DNA from 2 places in the Gordonia sp. CNJ-863 genome. Region 1 is predicted to be linked to the other one. Evidence: predicted binding sites of a transcription regulator. Region 1 holds the regulator's gene; the other holds the start of a gene.
What was found. The regulator LexA, encoded in region 1, represses DNA repair genes until DNA is damaged. The targets are predictions, from matches to a motif close to CGAACANNTGTTCG.
Positions count from the first base shown of each region.

Region 2: a site for LexA is predicted at 3,612-3,625, ahead of BJF87_RS24285 (SAV_6107 family HEPN domain-containing protein). Genes of this name have one in related genera too.

Region 1 is NZ_MKKG01000022.1:334,064-343,604, forward strand. It holds gene hrpA (ATP-dependent RNA helicase HrpA) at 1-2,750, shown strand, start outside; gene nrdR (transcriptional regulator NrdR) at 2,724-3,191, opposite strand; gene BJF87_RS13415 (LysM peptidoglycan-binding domain-containing protein) at 3,291-3,827, opposite strand; gene lexA (transcriptional repressor LexA) at 4,065-4,772, shown strand; gene BJF87_RS13425 (putative PEP-binding protein) at 4,750-6,450, opposite strand; gene BJF87_RS13430 (DeoR/GlpR family DNA-binding transcription regulator) at 6,587-7,357, shown strand; gene pfkB (1-phosphofructokinase) at 7,354-8,313, shown strand; gene BJF87_RS13440 (fructose-specific PTS transporter subunit EIIC) at 8,381-9,541, shown strand, end outside.
Region 2 is NZ_MKKG01000088.1:102,638-112,178, reverse strand. It holds gene BJF87_RS24305 (hypothetical protein) at 1-349, opposite strand, end outside; gene rsmH (16S rRNA (cytosine(1402)-N(4))-methyltransferase RsmH) at 352-1,338, opposite strand; gene mraZ (division/cell wall cluster transcriptional repressor MraZ) at 1,583-2,023, opposite strand; gene BJF87_RS24290 (DUF3040 domain-containing protein) at 2,455-2,856, opposite strand; gene BJF87_RS24285 (SAV_6107 family HEPN domain-containing protein) at 3,034-3,498, opposite strand; gene BJF87_RS24280 (N-acetyltransferase) at 3,819-4,490, shown strand; gene BJF87_RS24275 (NAD(P)/FAD-dependent oxidoreductase) at 4,537-6,150, shown strand; gene BJF87_RS24270 (LppM family (lipo)protein) at 6,163-7,059, shown strand; gene BJF87_RS24265 (methylenetetrahydrofolate reductase) at 7,084-8,061, opposite strand; gene BJF87_RS24260 (polyprenyl synthetase family protein) at 8,073-9,221, shown strand; gene BJF87_RS24255 (alpha-(1->6)-mannopyranosyltransferase A) at 9,218-9,541, shown strand, end outside.

The DNA.
Region 1 (9,541 bases):
TTTCGCAGGCCAGCGCCCGCCAGCGCGCCGGGCGGTGCGGTCGCGTCGCCCCCGGTGTGTGCATTCGGCTCTACAGCGAGAACGACTTCGACGCCCGGCCCGCGTTCACCGACCCGGAGATCCTGCGTACCAACCTCGCCGCCGTCATCCTCCAGATGACCTCGCTGAAACTCGGTGAGATCGCGGACTTCCCGTTCGTGCAGCCGCCCGACGAGCGCGCCATCCGCGACGGCATGGGTGTGCTCACCGAACTCGGGGCGATCACCGTGAGCCGTGAGGGCGGCCCGCCGCGCCTCACCCCCGTCGGGCGCTCGATGTCCCGGATCCCGGTGGATCCGCGGATCGCACGGATGCTGATCGCGGGTCGCGAACTCGGCTGCCTCGACCACCTGCTGGTCATCGCCTCCGCGATGTCCCTGCCCGACCCCCGCGAGCGTCCGGCCGAACATCGCGAGGCCGCCGACGCCTCGCACCGGCGCTTCGTCGTGCCGCAGTCGGACTTCCTGTCCTACGTCGAGCTGTGGCGCTACCTCGACGAACAGCGCAAGGAGTTGTCCAGCAGCAAGTTCCGTCGGATGTGCGAACGGGAGTTCCTGCACTTCCTGCGAATCCGGGAATGGCGGGACCTGCATCGCCAGCTCACCGAGATCGTCAAGGACCTCGACTGGCCGGTGAGTCCGGCCGGTTCCGACCTGCCCGAGGTCGACGCCGACGCCGTCCATCGCGCGATCCTGTCAGGACTGCTGTCCAACATCGCCGCCCGCAACACCGAGGGCCGCGAGTTCACCGGGGCGCGCAACACGACGCTGATGATCTTCCCGGCGTCCCCGCTCGCCAAGAAGCCGCCGCCGTTCATCATGGCCGCCGAGGTCCTCGAGACCTCGCGACTGTTCGCGCACACGGTCGCCGGCATCGACCCGCTGTGGGCGGAGAAGCTGGCCGGCGATCTGGTCAAGCGCACGCACAGCGAACCGCACTGGTCGTCCAAGCGCGGTGCCGCGATGGCCTACGAGCGGGTCACCCTCTACGGGGTCACCCTCGTCGCGCGTCGTCGTGTCGACTACGGCCCCATCGACCCGGTCGTCTCACGCGAACTGTTCATCCGCCATGCCCTCGTCGAGGGCGACTGGCGTACGCAGCACCCGTTCTTCGAACGCAACCGCGCACTGCTCGAGGCCGCCTCCGACGTCGAGAACCGTATGCGCACACGCGGACTGGTGATCACCGAGGACCAGCTGTTCGAGTTCTACGACAAGAGGGTGGGCGCCGAGGTCACCTCCGCACGGCACTTCGACACGTGGTGGAAGAAGGCCCGACGCTCCGATGCGGCTCTGCTCGATCTCAAGCCGGAGGACGTCGCGGCGAGTACCGAAGCCGCCCCCACCGACTATCCGGGCGCCTGGCAGCAGGGCGACACCCGACTCGAACTCCGCTACCGGTTCGAGCCCGGCGCCCCCGATGACGGTGTCACCGTGATCATCCCGCGCGCACTGCTCCCCCACGTGCGCCCGGCGGGTTTCGACTGGTCGGTGCCCGGCATGCGGACGGAACTGGCCACCGCACTGGTGAAGTCGTTGCCGAAGCAGCTACGCAAGTCGATGTCGCCGGCACAGCGTTTCGCCGAACTGGCACTGGCCCGCCTCACCCCACGGAGCGAGCCGCTCACGGTCGGGCTCGCTCGCGAGCTCACCACGATCACGCAGATGACGGTCACCGCAGGCGATTTCGACGTCGACCGGATTCCGGCCCACCTACGGATGCATTTCGCGGTCGCCGACGACGCCGGGGAGATCACCGCGCGAGCCGATTCCATCGCCGAACTGCAGCGCGCGGCCACCCCGCCAGCGTCGAAGACGGTGAAGCGCACCCTGTATCGCGCCTGGACCGACGAGGGCATCGGCACTCTCGCCGCACAGCGGACCGTCGACATCGCCGGACAACGCCTCACCCGTTACCCGACCATCGACGCGATCACCGACGACGCCGGACGCACGCGCGGGGTGGTCGTGATCGACGCCGCGTCGGAGCAGACCCGTGATCGATTGCCGGCGAGAGGAATCGTCGCGCTCCTCGACCTGGCGATCCCGCCCCTGCACCGCCGCGTGGCCGGTTCCCTCGGGGCCGCGGGTCGACTCGCGCTGAGCCAGAGCCCCTACCCGGATCTCGATGCGTTGCTGGCCGACTGCACACGTCGCGCCATCCGCGATGTCGTGGCGGGCCTCGACGCCGGCACCCTGTCGGCGGTGCGCTCTCCCGAGACATTCCGCGTGCTCACCGAGAAGTTGCGTCCACGGATCACCGAGTCGGCACCGGACTACTTCTCTCTCGCCGTCGAATCCCTCGGTTGGGTGGCACCGGTCCGTGCCGCGATCGACCGACATGCCGGTTCACTCGCGGCCGATGACGTCGCCGAACAGCTGGACAATCTCGTCTTCGACGGATTCGTCGCCGCCACCGCACGACGACATCTGGAGAATGTGCCGCGCTACCTCGCGGCCGCCGAGGCCCGCCTGTCGGCGCTCCCTGCATCGGCGGCCCGGGATCAGGCCGGAGTAGCCGTCGTCGACCGGGTGACCGAGCGGTGGGCGCAACGACTGACTCAGGTGCCCGACCACCGGAAGGCGCACGTCAACGACGAGGCCCAGTGGCTCGTCGAGGAGCTGCGGGTGGGATTGTTCGCCGAACGGCTCGGCACCGCGTACCCGGTGTCGGAGAAGCGGGTCCTACGAACTCTTGACCGACTCGGCTGAGGCGGCTCGGAGGTCGTCGATCTCGCGCTGGAAGTCCTCGACGGAGTCGAACGAGCGATAGACCGACGCGAACCGCAGGTAGGCGACCTCGTCGAGGTCGCGCAGCGGCTTGAGGATCGCGAGACCGACCTCGTTGCTGGGGATCTCGGCCGATCCACTGGCACGTACGGTGTCCTCGACCTGCTGGGCGAGCTGCGCCAATGCGTCCTCGGCGACGTGGCGTCCCTGGCATGCGCGCCGGACGCCCCTCATCACCTTCTCGCGACTGAACGGTTCGGTGACGCCGTTGCGTTTGACCACCGCGAGCACCGCGCTCTCCACGGTCGAGAAGCGTCGCCCGCACTCCACGCAGGAGCGGCGGCGCCGGATGGCCTGCCCCTCATCAGCGACACGCGAGTCGATGACCTTGGTGTCGTCGTTCTTGCAGAAGGGGCAGCGCATCGTATCCTCACGCAGGTCACGGGACACTCTGGTGCAGCCGCGCCGCATGCCAGGCCGGTAGTCGGCCGGTCCCTGTGACATCGAGGATACCGCCCGTGCTCAGTGGTACCGGGGGGCGAGCAGCGGCTGACCGACGCGCAGCCCGCTCGACGGGAGGTCGTTCAGCTGGATGATCTCGTCGACGACCGCCTCACGCGGCATCTCGGGGGCGACGCGCGATGCGATGGTGCTCAGCGAGTCGCCCGACCGCACGTGTACGACCTCGGTGCCGACCGAAGAAGGTGTGACCGTCGCGGCGTAGTTCTGACCGACGACCGCGATGACCCACACGGCCAGAGCGAGCCCGACGCCGGCGAGAATTGCCGTCGCCGTGCGCCGACGCCGCCGGATGACGGCCGAGGGCGCGGTATGCGCAACACGCGAGACGGGTACGACCGGTGCACGACCCCGCATACCGACCGGCGAGGCGCACCGGGTGGAGGCGACCCGGCGGACCCGGACCGCCGACTCCGGCACCGGACGCCCGTCGACGGGCCGGCGGCCGTCGCCGCGGCGCATCGGGCGCGGACGCTCCAGGACGTCACCACGGACCGAATCGGTGGAGCGGTCGGGGTCGATGAGAGTGGCGGTGCGCATGATGCCCTCCGTGTTTCCGGTCGAACGCTTGTCCGTGCTCCGACTGCGTCGTCGGCGTTCGAACTGTTCGATTGTCGATCATCTGTTCGATGCACTGATGTTCGATTTGTAGCACGGCACTCCGACACTTGTCTCGCAACACGTCGAACAAATGTTTGATGCGGTCGGCATTCTCGGCTAGGGTCGTCGTCAGACAAGCGATCTACCAGCACGTTCGGAATCGAGAGGAACCCGATCATGAGCGATGACGGCGGTAAGCGCACCGGAGCGCGGGGCGCCGACGAGCCCGTCGCCCCGGCAGACATGGCGGCGGCCGAGGCCTCGCTGACGCCGCGGCAGCGCGGAGTTCTCGAGGTGATCCGCAGATCCGTGCGCGAGCGCGGTTACCCGCCGAGCATCCGCGAGATCGGTGACGAGGTGGGTCTCACGTCGACCTCCTCCGTCGCCCACCAACTGCGGACGCTCGAACGCAAGGGCCTCCTCAAGCGCGACGCGAATCGTCCGCGAGCGGTCAACATCGCACCGAGCGAGCCGCCGACGCCCACCTCACCGACCGGTGGTGCGCTACCCGAGCCCACCTTCGTGCCGGTGCTCGGCCGGATCGCCGCAGGCGGCCCGATCCTCGCGGAAGAAGCCGTCGAGGACGTCTTCCCGCTCCCCCGCGAGCTCGTCGGCGAGGGTTCGCTGTTCCTGCTGAAGGTCGTCGGTGAGTCGATGATCGACGCCGCGATCTGCGACGGCGACTGGGTGGTCGTCCGCCAGCAGAACGTGGCCGACAACGGCGACATCGTGGCCGCGATGATCGACGGCGAGGCCACGGTCAAGACCTTCAAACGCCAGAAGGGTCATGTCTGGCTGATGCCGCACAACGAGCTGTTCGACCCGATCCCGGGCGACGAGGCCGTGATCCTCGGCAAGGTCGTCACCGTGATGCGGCGTATCTGACCTCTTCGTTCTCGAGAACCGCGGCGGCAGCCTCGCGCGCCGCAGCCGGATCGGTGGTGGCGAGCGCGGCTGTCGCCGCGTTTTCGCAGGTCGACCGTGAGACGCCGCCGAGGCGGGCACCGACCGCGGCGGCCGCCACCGGAGCACTCGACAGCGAGGTGACACCCAACCCGACGAGCACACAGGCGAGGATCGGGTCCGCCGCGGCCTCGCCGCACACGCCCACCGGTTTCCCCTGATCCCGTCCGGCCCGCGCGACCGTCGCGATGAGGTGCAGGACCGCCGGCTGCCACGGATCGGTCAGCGATGCGAGATCGGCCGACATCCGGTCGGCGGCCATCGTGTACTGCGTGAGGTCGTTGGTGCCGATCGAGACGAAGTCGACCTCGGCCAGGATCGCCGGCGCGAGGATCGCGGCGGCGGGGACCTCGATCATCACCCCGGCGACCAGTCCGCGTTCCCGTACCTGAGCGGCGAAGGCGGCCGCCTCGGCCGGTGAGGCGATCATCGGCGCCATGACCCAGGGGCTCGTCTCGGAACCCTCCGCGGCGCGTGTGATCGCGTCGAGCTGATGGGCACGGATCTCGGGGTGTGCCAAGGCGATCCGGTCGCCGCGCACACCGAGCGCCGGGTTGGCCTCCTCGGGCTGGTGCACGAAGCGCAGCGGCTTGTCCGAGCCGGCGTCGAGCGTACGGATGACGACCCTGCGGCCGCCGAACGCGTCGAGCACCTCGCGATAGATGTCCGCCTGTTCCTCCACCGACGGCTCGTCGGCGCGTTCGAGGAAGGCCAGTTCGGTGCGGAACAGTCCGACGCCCTCCACCGGATGATCGGTGGCCGCACGGGCCGACGATCCGTCGGCGACGTTGGCCAGGATCGCCACCTCCACACCGTCGGCGGTGCGACCCGGGCCCGACCAGCCGGCGACCCGTGCGGCCTGACGCGTGTACTCGTCGACACGGGCCCGCGCGGCGGCGTTGTCGGGTTGCACGACGATCTCGCCTGTCGTGCCGTCCACGAGTATCACCGTGCCCGAGTCGATCCCGGCGAGACCGGGGACCGCGACGACACACGGGATGCCGAGCTGCCGGGCGATGATCGCGGTGTGGCTGGTGGGCCCGCCCAGGCGGGTAACCAGCGCGATGGTGGTGGCGGGATCGAGCCCCGCGGTGTCGGCGGGCGCGAGGTCGTCGGCGAGGAGGACCGAGGGCACGTCCGGCGTGGGCACGCCGGGCTCGGGGAGGCCCAGGAGTTCGGCGAGGACGCGGTCGCGGACGTCGTTGAGATCGGTGACGCGCTCGGCCATGAGCCCACCGAGCTTGGTGAACACGGCGGCGAACTGTTCAGTGGCGGCGACGGCGGCCGACGGCGCCGAGGCGCCCTTGGCGATCAGACCCGAGGCGGCACCGATCCAGCCGCGGTCCTCCGCGAGTCCGGCCGTTGCGGTGAGCACCTCGGCGGCGACGCCGGTGTTCTGCGATGCACGCTCACGTAGGCGCGCGGCGACCGCGGCCGCCGCGGCGGTGAACCGTTCGGCCTCGTCGGCGCGACGGTCCTCGGCGATCTCGACGCCTGCGCCCAGTGCCTCTGCGGAGTGGTCGGGTCGGCGTCCCGGCCAGAGTGCGGGCCCGAGAGCCACACCACCGACAACCGGCGTCCCCGTCAGAATCTGCGTCATGTGACCACGGTTACAAATTCTTCTTGACTTGTCAACATAAACAGGCGTAAACACAATTACTACAACACGCAAAGCCACATGTTCCCACATTGGACGGCCCGATCAGCGCCACGGGAACGATCAGAACGGAGCCGGTGTGTACGCCGAGGAGAGACAGCAGGCCATCGCCGAGGAGGTACGCGTCGCAGGACGCGCCTCGGTCGCCGAGCTCGCCGCGAAGTTCGACGTGACCAGTGAGACGGTCCGCCGCGACCTCGCGGTGCTCGAACGTGCCGGGCACCTGCAGCGAGTCCACGGCGGTGCCGTCCGCCCCGAGGTCCTGCGCGTGATCGGTGAACTCGGCATCGACGAGCGCGAGACGGAACAGACCGAGGAGAAGGCCGCGATCGGCCGTGCCGCGCTTCGTTTCCTCCCGCCCGACGGCGGATCGGTGCTCTTCGACGCCGGCACCACCACCTTCCGGGCCGCCGAGGCCATGCCGCGCGACCGCGATCTCACACTGATCACCAACAGCCTCCCGATCGCCGGGCTGCTCGCCGGACGCCATGCCGACGGTCTCCACTCCCTCGGCGGTCGCGTCCGCGGACTCACGCAGGCGACGGTCGGCGCCGAAACGGTCGCCGCGCTCGGCCGACTCCGCGTGACGACCGCGTTCATCGGCACCAACGGCCTGAGCGAGGCGCACGGTCTGTCCACCCCCGATCCCGACGAGGCGGCGGTGAAGGCGGCGATGGTCGCCGCAGCCCGCCGCGTCGTCGTCCTCGCCGACAGTTCGAAGATGGAGCGCGAGGAGCTGTCCGGTTTCGCCGGCATCGACGACATCGACGTTCTCATCACCGATTCCGGCGTCGATCCGCAGTTCTCGGCCGCACTGTCCGCCCGCGGCGTCGAGGTCGTGATCGCGTGATCCTCACCGTCTCCGCCAATCCCAGCGTCGACCGCACCCTCGAACTCGCCACCCCGCTGCGACGCGGCGAGGTCCAGCGGGCCGGCGTCGTCCGCGCCGAACCGGGCGGCAAGGGCGTCAACGTCGCCCGCACCGTCGCCGCCGCCGGTCTCTCGACACGGGCCCTGCTGCCCGCTCGCACCGGCGACCCCCTGCTCGCCGCGCTCGACGACCTCGGACTCCCCTACGACGCCGTCCCCGTCGACGGCGAGGTCCGTTCCAACGTCACCATCGCCGAATCCGACGGCACCACCACGAAGATCAACGCCCCGGGCGTGACCCTGACAGCAGCTCAGCTCGAGTCGCTGTCCACTCTGATCCGCACCCACGCGAACGGCGCGGAGTGGGTCACGCTGTGTGGATCACTTCCACCCGGCGTGCCGGAGGACTGGTACCGGACGGTCGCCGACGCGCTGGTCACCGCCGGATGCCGCGTGGCCGTGGACACCTCGGGAGCACCGTTGCGCGCAGCCGCGGCAGGACGTGTCGACCTGATCAAACCCAACGAGGACGAACTCGCCGAACTCACCGGCGCCGATGCCGCCGAGCTCCGTGATTCCCTGTCGCGCAACGATCTCCGGCCGGTCGTGACCGCCTCGCAGGCCCTTGTCGAGCAGATCGGCGGCAGCGTCCTGGCGACGCTGGGGGCGCGGGGCGCCGTCCTCGTCACCGCTGCGGGCACTTGGTGCGCGACCCCACCGCCGATCGTCCCGCGCAGCACCGTCGGCGCGGGCGACTCGTCCCTGGCCGGCTTCCTCATCGCCCAGACGCGCGGTGCGTCGGCTCCGGAATGTCTCCGCTCCGCCGTCGCCTACGGTTCGGCGGCCGCCGCGCTCGCCGGCACCGCCTCCCCCACTCCCGATCATCTCGACCTGTCCGGGGTCACGATCACGGAACTCTCCGGGGCCGGCCGATGAGATGAAGCCGATCCCGCGCCCACAGGACCCCCACAAACCCCCGACCCACATTGCCGAAGGACATCCCATGACCGAGCAGATCATCACCGCGCAGACGGTGAGTCTCGACGTCGACGCCGGCGCCGACCCCGCCGCCGTCATCACCACTCTCGCCGATGCTCTGGCCGCGGCCGGACGGACCACCGATCCCGCCGACCTGGCCCGGGCGGCACTCGAGCGAGAGGCCAAGTCCGCCACCGGACTACCCGGTGGCATCGCGATCCCGCACGCCCGCACCGCATCGGTGACGTCGGCGAGCCTCGCCATGGCGCGCCTGTCCCGCAAGGTCGACTTCGGCGCACCCGACGGTCCGGCGGATCTCGTCTTCCTCATCGCCGCCCCCGAGGGCGGTGCGGCCGCGCACATGAAACTGCTGAGTTCCCTGGCGCGCTCGCTCGTCCGCCCCGACTTCGTGGCGAGCCTCCGCGAGGCCGAGACCGACGACCGCGTCATCGAACTGGTCACCGCGGCCATCGATCCCGACGCCGGGAAGGCCGCCACTCCCCCGGCAGCCCCGGCGGCGAGGGAGACCCCGGCCGCCACCGAGAAGCGCAGCGAGACGGTCTCCGAGAACCGGCCGCGCATCCTCGCGATCACCGCCTGCCCCACCGGGATCGCGCACACCTACATGGCCGCGGACGCACTGAAGTACGCTGCCGAACGGGCCGGGGTCGACTTCGCGGTGGAGACGCAGGGCTCCTCGGCCACCACACCGTTCGATCCCGAGGTCATCGCGTCCGCCGACGCCGTCATCTTCGCCACCGACATCGGGGTCAAGGGCAAGGGCCGCTTCCACGGCAAGCCGGTGATCGCCTCGGGCGTCAAGCGCGCCATCAACGAACCCGACACGATGATCGCCGAAGCCGTTGCGGCCGGACGGAATCCGGATGCGGCTCGCGTGACCGACGACGGCGGCACCGAGTCCGCCGAGGCGGGTTCATCCGGCGTCGGACTGGCCGGGCGCACCCGTCAGGCACTCATGACCGGTGTCAGCTACATGATCCCGTTCGTCGCGGCGGGCGGTCTGCTCATCGCGCTGGGCTTCCTGCTCGCGGGCTACGAGATCGCCAACAGTACGCTCGATGCCGGCGGTTCCCTCAACGACGCCGCCTTCATCGCCCTGAACAACAGCCTCTGGGATCTCCCCTCCGGGGGTCTCCTCCAGTACCTCGGCGCGGTCAGTTTCGCG
Region 2 (9,541 bases), on a different contig from region 1:
TCAGACCGAGGCCCAGGACCAGCAGCGCGATGACCGGGACCACGAAAGGTGTGTGCTGCAACCGTTCCCGGAGCGAGACACCGGACATCGACAACCCGCCGCGGGCCGCGCGCGGTGCGCTCGCACCGGTGGCCATGCGCTTGTGGCGCCGGTCCAGCGCGCGTTGGGCAGCCCGCGAACGGGTCGCGCGTTCGGATTCGATGCGTGCACGCCGCGACCGCCGACTGTCACGCTCGGCATCCGACCGCCCGGCGTCGGAGCGGGTTGCTCCGGAACGGGCTGTGCCGGAACGCTTGTCGTCGGAACGGCCGGAGCCGGGACGACGAGGGGCGTCGTGCAGGATCGTCATGATCAGCCCTTCTTCTCGACTCGTTCGACCGCCCGGACTCGCACCGGTGCCGATCGCGGATTGATGGACAGTTCCTCGTCGTCGGGACGCTCGGCGCCACGGGTCACGAGGCGGAACTCCGCGGCGGTGCCCGGCAACTCGACGGGCAGGCCGGGCGGGGAGGTCGAGGTCGTACGAGCTGCGAACTCCCGCTTGACGATCCGGTCCTCGAGCGACTGGTAGCTCATCACCGCGACACGACCGCCGACCGTGAGCACCGACAGCGCGGTCGGCAACGCCTCACGGAGGACGTCGAGTTCGTGGTTGACCTCGATACGCAGGGCCTGAAATGTTCGCTTGGCCGGGTGGCCGCCGGTACGCCGTGTCGCCGCCGGGATGGTGGCGTAGAGCAGTTCGACGAGGCGCGCACTCGTTGTGAAGGGTTCTTTCTCGCGCTCACGCAGGACCGCCGAGGCGATCTTGCCGGCGAAGCGCTCCTCCCCGTACTCGGAGAGCACACGGGCCAACTCGCCGTGACCGTAGGTGTTGAGGACGTCCGCCGCGGTGAGGGGGTCGTCGGAGTTCATCCGCATGTCCAGGGGCGCGTCGACCGAGTAGGCGAATCCCCGGCCGGCCTGGTCGAGCTGCATCGACGAGACGCCGAGGTCGAACAGCGCGGCGTCGATGGATTCCTCACCGGCGTCGTCGAGGACGTCGGCGATCTCGTGGAAGGTGGCCTGGTGCAGGGATATCCGGTCCGCGTGCGGCGCGAGCCTGCGTCGCGCGATGTCCAGGGCGGAGGCGTCGCGGTCGATGCCGACGAGGTGCACGTTGGGGAATGTGTTCAGGATGAGTTCGCTGTGCCCACCGGCGCCGAGCGTCGCATCCAGGAACACCCGCCGGTCTTCTGATTCCAGTGCCGGGGTGAGCAATTCGACGATCCGCCGGCCCATGACCGGGATGTGGCCGAACTCGCCCGAGCGGCGAGTGTCGTCACCAGTGTCATCCACGGAGGGCCCCCATCGGCGTGTCGGCCATGTCGGTCGGCAGAGTCGGCGTTTCGGTGCGAAGGACTTGTCGGAGGAGTGTCATGTCGCGGGCGGGACGGCGGATCACCGTCGGGCCGCGCCCCGGATGGAGCGAGGTCCCGATCCGATTCCGTACCTGGCGTTGGGGAAGTACGCCAGGGTCGGACCGGATCGGGGCCTCGTGCCACCCGAAGCCCGAGTACCGCTCAGCCCCGTCCCCTCTCGGCTACAAGACCGCGTTCAACGCGGCCGAGTTGGCTGCCGAGAAGTTCTCCTCGTGCTGCGTCTGGTACTCGTCCCATGCGGCCGAATCCCAGATCTCGAGGTGATCGAAGCTGCCGAACACCACGCACTCCTTGGACAGTCCCGCATAGATGCGATGGTCGGAGGACAGGCTGATCCTGCCCTGGCCGTCCGGTCGCTGTTCTTCCGAACCGGCGAAGAAGGTCCTCTGAAACGCACGCAGGTCAGGGTCGTTGCGTGACGCCTCGACGATCCTCGCCGCGATCGCATCGAACTCTTCGGTCCGATACACCGACAAGCTGTGGTCTTGGCCTTTGGTGACCACTACCCCTCCTGCCAGTGCATCGCGGAACTTCGCGGGCAACGTGAGTCGCCCTTTGTCGTCCAATTTGGGCGTGTAGGTGCCGACGAATCGCACAGACATGTCGACACCTCCTGCCCCTGGGTTCCGCGCTCCGGATCGCCTCACCCAGTGCTGCCACAGTACCCCACTTTCCTCCACTTTCCACCCCAGAGGCCCACACGATCTCCCACGTTCAGCAAATCCCCAGTTCAAGCGGGCAAAATGTGTGGAACTTCGTGCGTGTCCCGTGCGCAAACGCGCGTCTACACCTCCCGGAGCCGTGTGGCAGACGTGTTTCCTGAGGTGCCAGATACCCGTGCGACCAGCAGTTCCGTCATAAGTGGGGCAAAGTGGGGACCCCCGGTGGGGGAAGGTGGGGCCCGGGAGTGGGTGACGGTGGGGCGCCTGGGGCGCACGGCCGGGAGCGCGCTGGATCGCACATACGAAAGAGCCGCGCACCCACTGGGGTGCGCGGCTCCGGATGAGTCGTGGCATTCAGGCCGGCCGGGGATCTACTCCTGCTCGAACCGACGGTTGAATCGTTCTTCCATCCGCTCCGACAGCTTGCGCTTGGAGCCGGACGACCCGGACTGCTTCTTGCCTCCGGCACGCGGCGCGGACGTCGCGGAGTCGGCGAGGTCGTCACCCCAGAGGGCGAAGAGACCGGCGCCGAACATCACCAGGAAGCCGAGGAGGCTGACGATCGGGAATCCCCCGATGTCGATCTTGACGATGAGACCGCCGACGAGCATCACGAGGCCGACGACGAAGATGGCCACCGCCTGTAGGCGACGACGGCCACTCGACTTACCCAGCCGACGACGCTTGACACTGGACGCAAACTTGGGGTCTTCCGCGTACAGAGCGCTCTCGATCTGTTCGAGCATGCGTTGCTCGTGCTCCGAAAGTGGCACCGACCCTCCTTCTCCCTGATCCGCGACGCCGACGACGGTCAACCGCGACCGGTGAGGCGTCTGCGCCTTATTCTCCCATGATACGAGGTGAAATCAGCCGCGACCACCATTACTCGCTGTTGTTGGTCCGGATGCACATACCGGAACGACAACGGAACGCCGAATGTGTGTCCGGCCTCACGCAGTTCGCCCGATTTGGGGCTCCTCTGTCCCGAATTTGCCTTGCTCGTAAGCAATGACCAAGGTCTCGACCCGGCGGAGGAAATCAAGGACGAGGAGTCGCATGCCGGCGACACTGTCGGGGTCGAGTGTTCGGATGATCCCCGACTCGATCTTCATCCGGACGGGCGACAGCGTGGCGAAGCGCGCGGCCAGCGGGGCGAGGTCGGGAGCGACAACTCCGATGCGGGTCCAGGCGTTCGACGTCTTGCGACGGGCGGGGCCGGCCGGCTCGCCGATCGCGAGCGCGGCGCCTGCCGCACGGAGGGCGACGAGATAGAACTGCCGAAATCGCTCGGCGTCGTCGGAGACGCCGTCGGCGTTGTCGAGGAGGAGATGGGCGCGCTGGAGGAGGTCGCGCGCACGTCCGACCATCACCGGGTCGACGGGGGCGGACCGGCGGGATGTGGGCCGTCCGGGCATGGCATCCTCCTCACTCGCTGGCGACGGTGTCCGGTGGCAGACGCTTCCCTCGTCCGCCACCGGACCGTCATGTCGTCGGGATGAACGCGAACAGCTTGCGGAGGCACATTCATCGAACACCCGTTCGACACGTTCAATATAGCTAGCGGCGCGCGTCTCTTCAAGGCGTGGGTCCGCGCCCGCATCCTTCTTCAACACCGGGTCCCGCGACCCGATTCCGCGGAGTCCGCCGTACCGAGAGGACAGTCACGCCAGATGGTCGGAGAACGCATGGCCGGGGCGGTGCGGGCCCGCTCGGTGAACCCGGAAGCGACCCGACGTTGACGCTCCGGCTGGTGAACCTCAGTGGTCAGGACTCCCGCGTGTGGCTGGAGCCCGCTCTCGACGTCTACGTGACCGCGATGGGATATCCCCGCGGGACCGAGATGCATCGAGCGTCTCTGTGGCGCGAGCACATCGCCCGGCCGGGCTGGCGCGCGATCGGCGCGGTCGCCACCCTGCCCCCGCACGAGGCGCAGTCGATGCCGACGTCCCGTCGCCGGGTCGGACCGCCGGTGGGTACGGGTCCCGACGACGTCCTGGTCGGCATCGCGTACGGCTACACCGGCGCGACCGGACAGTGGTGGAATCAGCAGCTCCGGCTCGGGCTGCGGCAGACCGGACGCTCGCCCGCGGACATCGAGATGATCGCCCGGGACTACTTCGAGCTAACCGAGCTCCACGTTCATCCCACCGCACAGGGACGCGGCATCGGACAGTTGCTGCTGGCACGGCTCCTCGCCGAGCGGCCCGAACGTCATGTCCTCCTGTCTACGCCGGAGATCCCCGCCGAACAGAACCGGGCGTGGTCGCTGTACCGGCGGATGGGCTTCACGGACGTGCTCCGGCATTTCACCTTCACCGGCGACCCCCGTCCGTTCGCGTTCCTCGGCCGTCCGTTGCCGCTGAATCTGCAACCGCCGCCCCCCGGTCCCCCACCATCCGGAAGATAGAGGGCATGGCACAGACAAAGACGACAGCGCACGGCACGGAACACGCATGAGCGGGCACGGGGAGCGGCGCGACGCGGTGGTCGTCGGCGGCGGCCACAACGGCCTGATCGCCGCGGCCTACCTCGCGAAGGCCGGTCGCGACGTCGAGGTCTTCGAACGCGACGACATCCCCGGCGGGGCGGTGTCGACCGTCGAACGTTTCCCGGGGCACCGCATCGATCGCGGTTCCTCGGCGCACCTGATGATCCGGCACTCCCCCGTTCTGGACGACCTCGACCTCGCCTCGCACGGACTCCGGTACGTCGACTGCGACCCCTGGGCCTTCGTGCCGGCGACCGACACGGCCCCGGCGATCGTTTTCCGCACCGATCTCGACGCCACGTGCGTCTCCATCGAACGATCTTGCGGCGCAAAGGATGCCGCGGCATACCGGCAGTTCGTCGAGACCTGGACGCCGCGCGCGCGGGCCGTCATGGACGTCTTCTACCGACCCGCGTCGATGGGACAGTTCGGGCGGGCGTTCGCCGGTCTCGGTTCGACGGCCACCACCGAACGCACCGGCCTGATCGGACGCCGCAGCGGCGCGATGCTGAATCTCACCGCCGAACTCATGGCGTCCGGCGACTCGCTCCTCGACCGATACTTCGACTCCGAACAGCTCAAGGCCGGGCTCGCCTGGTTCGGTGCGCAGTCGGGACCGCCGATGAACGCACCCGGCACCGCGCCGATGGTCGGGTTCGCCGCCCTGATGCATCTCATCCCGCCCGGCCGCGCGATCGGCGGCAGCGGTGCGCTGACCGATGCGCTCGTCCACCGCATCGGCGCCGACGGCGGCCGGATCGTGTGCGGGGACCCGGCCGTCTCGATCACCCGGTGCGGTGACCACTGGCGGGTGCAGACCGAATCCGGCGAGCGTCGGTGCACACCGACCGTGATCAACGCCTGCCACGTGCTGGCGACCCTGGACCTGCTGGCGGCGGGCGGTTTCGACGCCGGGACCATCGACCGCTGGCGACGCGACATCGTCGTCGGCAGCGGGATCGGGATGGCGGTGCGTCTCGGCACGACCGCGCTGCCCGTCTACCGCGACCTCCCCGACGACCTGCCCGTCCACGGCGTCCACTCGGCACTCGGCCTGCTGGTCACCGACCGTGCGCACCTGATCCGCGCGCACGCCGCTGCGGCGGTCGGTGTACTACCGCCGCGGCCCGCGGTGGTGGCGATGAGCTTCTCGGCGATCGACCCCACCCTCGCCCCGGAGGGCAGGCACGCGATCAACCTGTGGGCACAGTGGCACCCCTATCGGCTCGCCGGGGGCGACTGGTCGACGCTGGGGGCACAGGCGGCGGCCGCGGTCTGCGACGAAGTCGACCGTCATGCACCGGGTTTCGCGGAGTCCATCGCACACCGGTACATCCAGACCCCCGAGGATCTCGAGTCCGAGCTGGGCCTGATCGGCGGCAACATCATGCATGTCGAGATGTCGATCGACCAGATGTTCATGTGGCGACCGACCCCCGACCTGGCGGGCCATCGCGTCCCCGGCGCCGACGGACTGTTCCTGGCCGGGGCGTCGACCCACCCGGGCGGCGGGGTGACGGGCGCGAGCGGTTACATCGCCGGGCACGCCGCACTGCGTAGGAGACGTTTGTTCAGCTGAGCGTCTGGCACGATGAGCAGCGTGCGATTGTCGATTCCCGAGCAGGGTGCACCGAAGTCCTCCCGCGGTCAGTCCCGACCCCGCCGGCTGATGCCGCTGGCGGTGGCGGTCGTGACTCTCCTTCTGTCGCCGCTGATGGCCGGCTGCCTGGAGCGTTCGACGACGGTGGGCGATCGGTATTCGGGCAGTGTCATCGTCGCGACGTCACCGGACAATCCCCGTGGCGCTCCGCAGCTGGATCTCCCCGAGTCGATGATGGGGCAGGTCTCGGTGACCGAGTACAAGGAGACACCCGAGGAGTCGGCTGCCCCATCGGGGTCCGCCGACCGCGATGACCGCAGCGGGGACGCCGGGAACGGCGAGGAGGCGGTCACCCGCGTGGGCAGCCGCGCGAGTTTCTCCGATCTCACCGCCGGCCAGTTCGGCCAGCTCGGCGACATCATCGCCGACGCCTACGGCGACACCTCGCTGACGATGGACCTCACCGCCAAGCGCAGCGGCGAGGTGGTTCGTTTCCGCGGTGACACCGACCTGTCCGAACTCATCCCGGGTCGCGACTTCGTCCAGCTGACGGTCACCTTCGGCGGGCCGGTGACGGCGACCAACGGCGACCAGGTCGGCGAGTCGACGGTCACCTGGACCCCGGCTCCGGGCGAGCCGTCGGACTTCACCGCCGATGCCACCTACCCGGATCCCGCGACCGCCGCGGTCAGCAGCTGGTCCTGGTTCGTCGCCATCGTGTGTCTCATCGCGGTGCTGATCATCGCGCGGCTCGCCTATGCGAAGCGGTACCGCGGCCCGCGCCCGGGAAGACCGGTCGCCACCAACACCGCACCGTCGACCCTGTCGGGTGAGGGACTCTCGGCGGCCGCTGACCCGAAGGCCTCGACAGCGCCCGAGAAGAGTTAGGACCCGAACAGCCAGGTTCCAGGGTCAGGCGGGGACGTGGAGCGCGGCGTCGACGTCCACGCCGAGGCGGCCGAGTACCTCTGAAGTCGCCTTGGCGAAGTTGAGGCTGCAGAAGTGCAGGCACGGTGCGCCCTCGGCGATGAGCCGTTCCGCGGTCTCGGTGGCGAAGTCGATGCCGACGGCGCGAACCGTCGCACGATCCTCCTCGGGACCATCGCCCGCGGCCTTGGTGAATCGCTCCACCACCTTCGGCGGGATCACCGAACCGGACAGCTCGGCCATGCGCTTGATGCTGGCCAGCGACGTCACCGGCATGATGCCCGGGATGATCGGCTTGGCACCCTGCTCGGGGTCGGCGGCCTGCACCCGGTCGCGCAGACGCAGGTAGTCCTCGACGTCGAAGAACATCTGGGTGATCGAGTACTCGGCACCCGCGCGGAGCTTGTTCACCAGGTTGCGGGTGTCGTGCTCGAGGTCGGGGGCACGGTGGTGGCCCTCCGGGAACGACGCCACCCCGACGTGGAAGTCGCCGAGGGTGTCGATGAGATGGACCAGCTCCTCGGCGTATTCGACGCCCTCGGGATGGGCGATCCACTCGCCGAGCGGATCGCCCGGCGGGTCGCCGCGCAACGCGAGGATGTTCGCGATGCCCTGATCGGCGTACGCGCCGACGAGTGCGCGCAGTTCGGCGATGCTGTGGTTGACGGCGGTCAGGTGCGCCACCGGCAGCAGGGTGGTCTGGGCGGCGAGTTCGCCGGTGATGCGGACCGTGCGGTCGCGCGTCGAACCGCCGGCACCGTAGGTCATCGACACGAAGGCCGGGGACAACCGCTCGAAGATCCGCACCGCGCGCCACAGCCGGGCTTCGCCTTCGGCGTCGCGCGGGGGCATGAACTCGACGGAGAACGGCACCGGTCCACGGTGCGGGGCGGACAGGCGTTCGACGATCGAGGGTGCCGGAGCGGTTGGGGTCACCCGAACAGTGTAGATAGCGATTCGCATAGCCTGGCAGGGTGACCTCCGCCTCCCCCACGCCGACCTCGCTCGATGCGGTCCCGGCGGCCGTCGAGACCGAATTGCGCAGTTTCTTCGACGTCGCGGTCCCCGCCGCGGCCGAGATCGCCCCGGTGGTCGGCACCGCGGCCGAACTGGTCCGCGACTTCGTCCTGCAGGGCGGCAAGCGCATCCGGCCGGTCTTCGCCTTCGCCGGATGGCGGTGCGGTATGACCGAATCGGGTCGCGCCGACTCCGACGCGGCGTCGAGCGTCGGCCGTGAGGCTCGCGACGCCCTGCGGGTGGGTGCGGCCCTCGAACTCGTGCAGGCGTGCGCCCTGATCCACGACGACATCATCGATCAGTCCGACACCCGGCGCGGGCACCCGACGCTGCACCGTGTCTTCCAGTCGCGGCATGCCGCCGCCTCCTGGGCCGGCGACGCCGCCGGCCACGGGGTGGCCGCGGCGATCCTGGCCGGAGACCTCGCGCTCGCGTGGGCCGACGACCTCGTGCACGATCATCGGCCGGGGGTTTCGGACACCTCCCGGTACCGCGCTCTCCCGCCGGCCGTCGGCGCCACCTGGGCGGCGATGCGCACCGAGGTGCTCGGCGGCCAGTTCCTCGACATCGTGAACGAGGCCAGCGGCGACGACTCGGCAGCCGCCGCGTATCGCGTGATGGAGTTCAAGACCGCCGCCTATACGGTGGCCCGCCCGCTCGAGCTCGGGGCACGTCTCGCCGGGGCGTCGGAGATTCTGGTCGCGACGCTGCGGAAGATCGGGCACGACCTCGGTATCGCCTTCCAGTTGCGCGACGATCAGCTCGGCGTTTTCGGCGACCCCGAGCGGACCGGCAAGCCGTCGGGTGACGACCTGGTCTCGGGCAAGCGCACGGCTCTCCTGGCCACCGCCCTACGACGCGCCGACGACTCCGACCCCGCCCTCGGGAACCGCTTGCGGGACTTCATCGGTCGCCCGCTCGACGAGGACGAACTCGGCTCCGCGCGAGCGCTTCTCGTCGACGTCGGCGCGGTCGCCGAGATGGAGGGCCAGATCGACGACCTCCTCGGCGCCGCCCTCGGCGCACTGGACACCGCCGACATCGGCGACGACATCCGCAGCGAACTCACCGCGGTCGCCCACCGGACCGCGCATCGCGAGGCGTGAACTCCCGCGTGAAGGCATCGACTCCGACGCCCACTCGCCCGGACGTCGCTGACCGGACCGCACGCGGCGATCTGATCACCGGCGCAATCGGCGCGATTCTGGTGTGCGTGGGCAGTTTCGGCGTCGGCGACCCGCCCCGCAACACGACGACACTCGCCGACCTGGGACTCAGCTGGATCACCTACGGTCACGGCAAGAACCTCTTCGGTACCTTCTTCTGGCTCGGCGTCTTCCTCATGGTGTTCGCCTGGGTCCGGCTCGGCCGTCGGATCGCCCGGGGGGCCGCGGACCCCCCGTCCGTCCGGACCCTGCAGCGATGG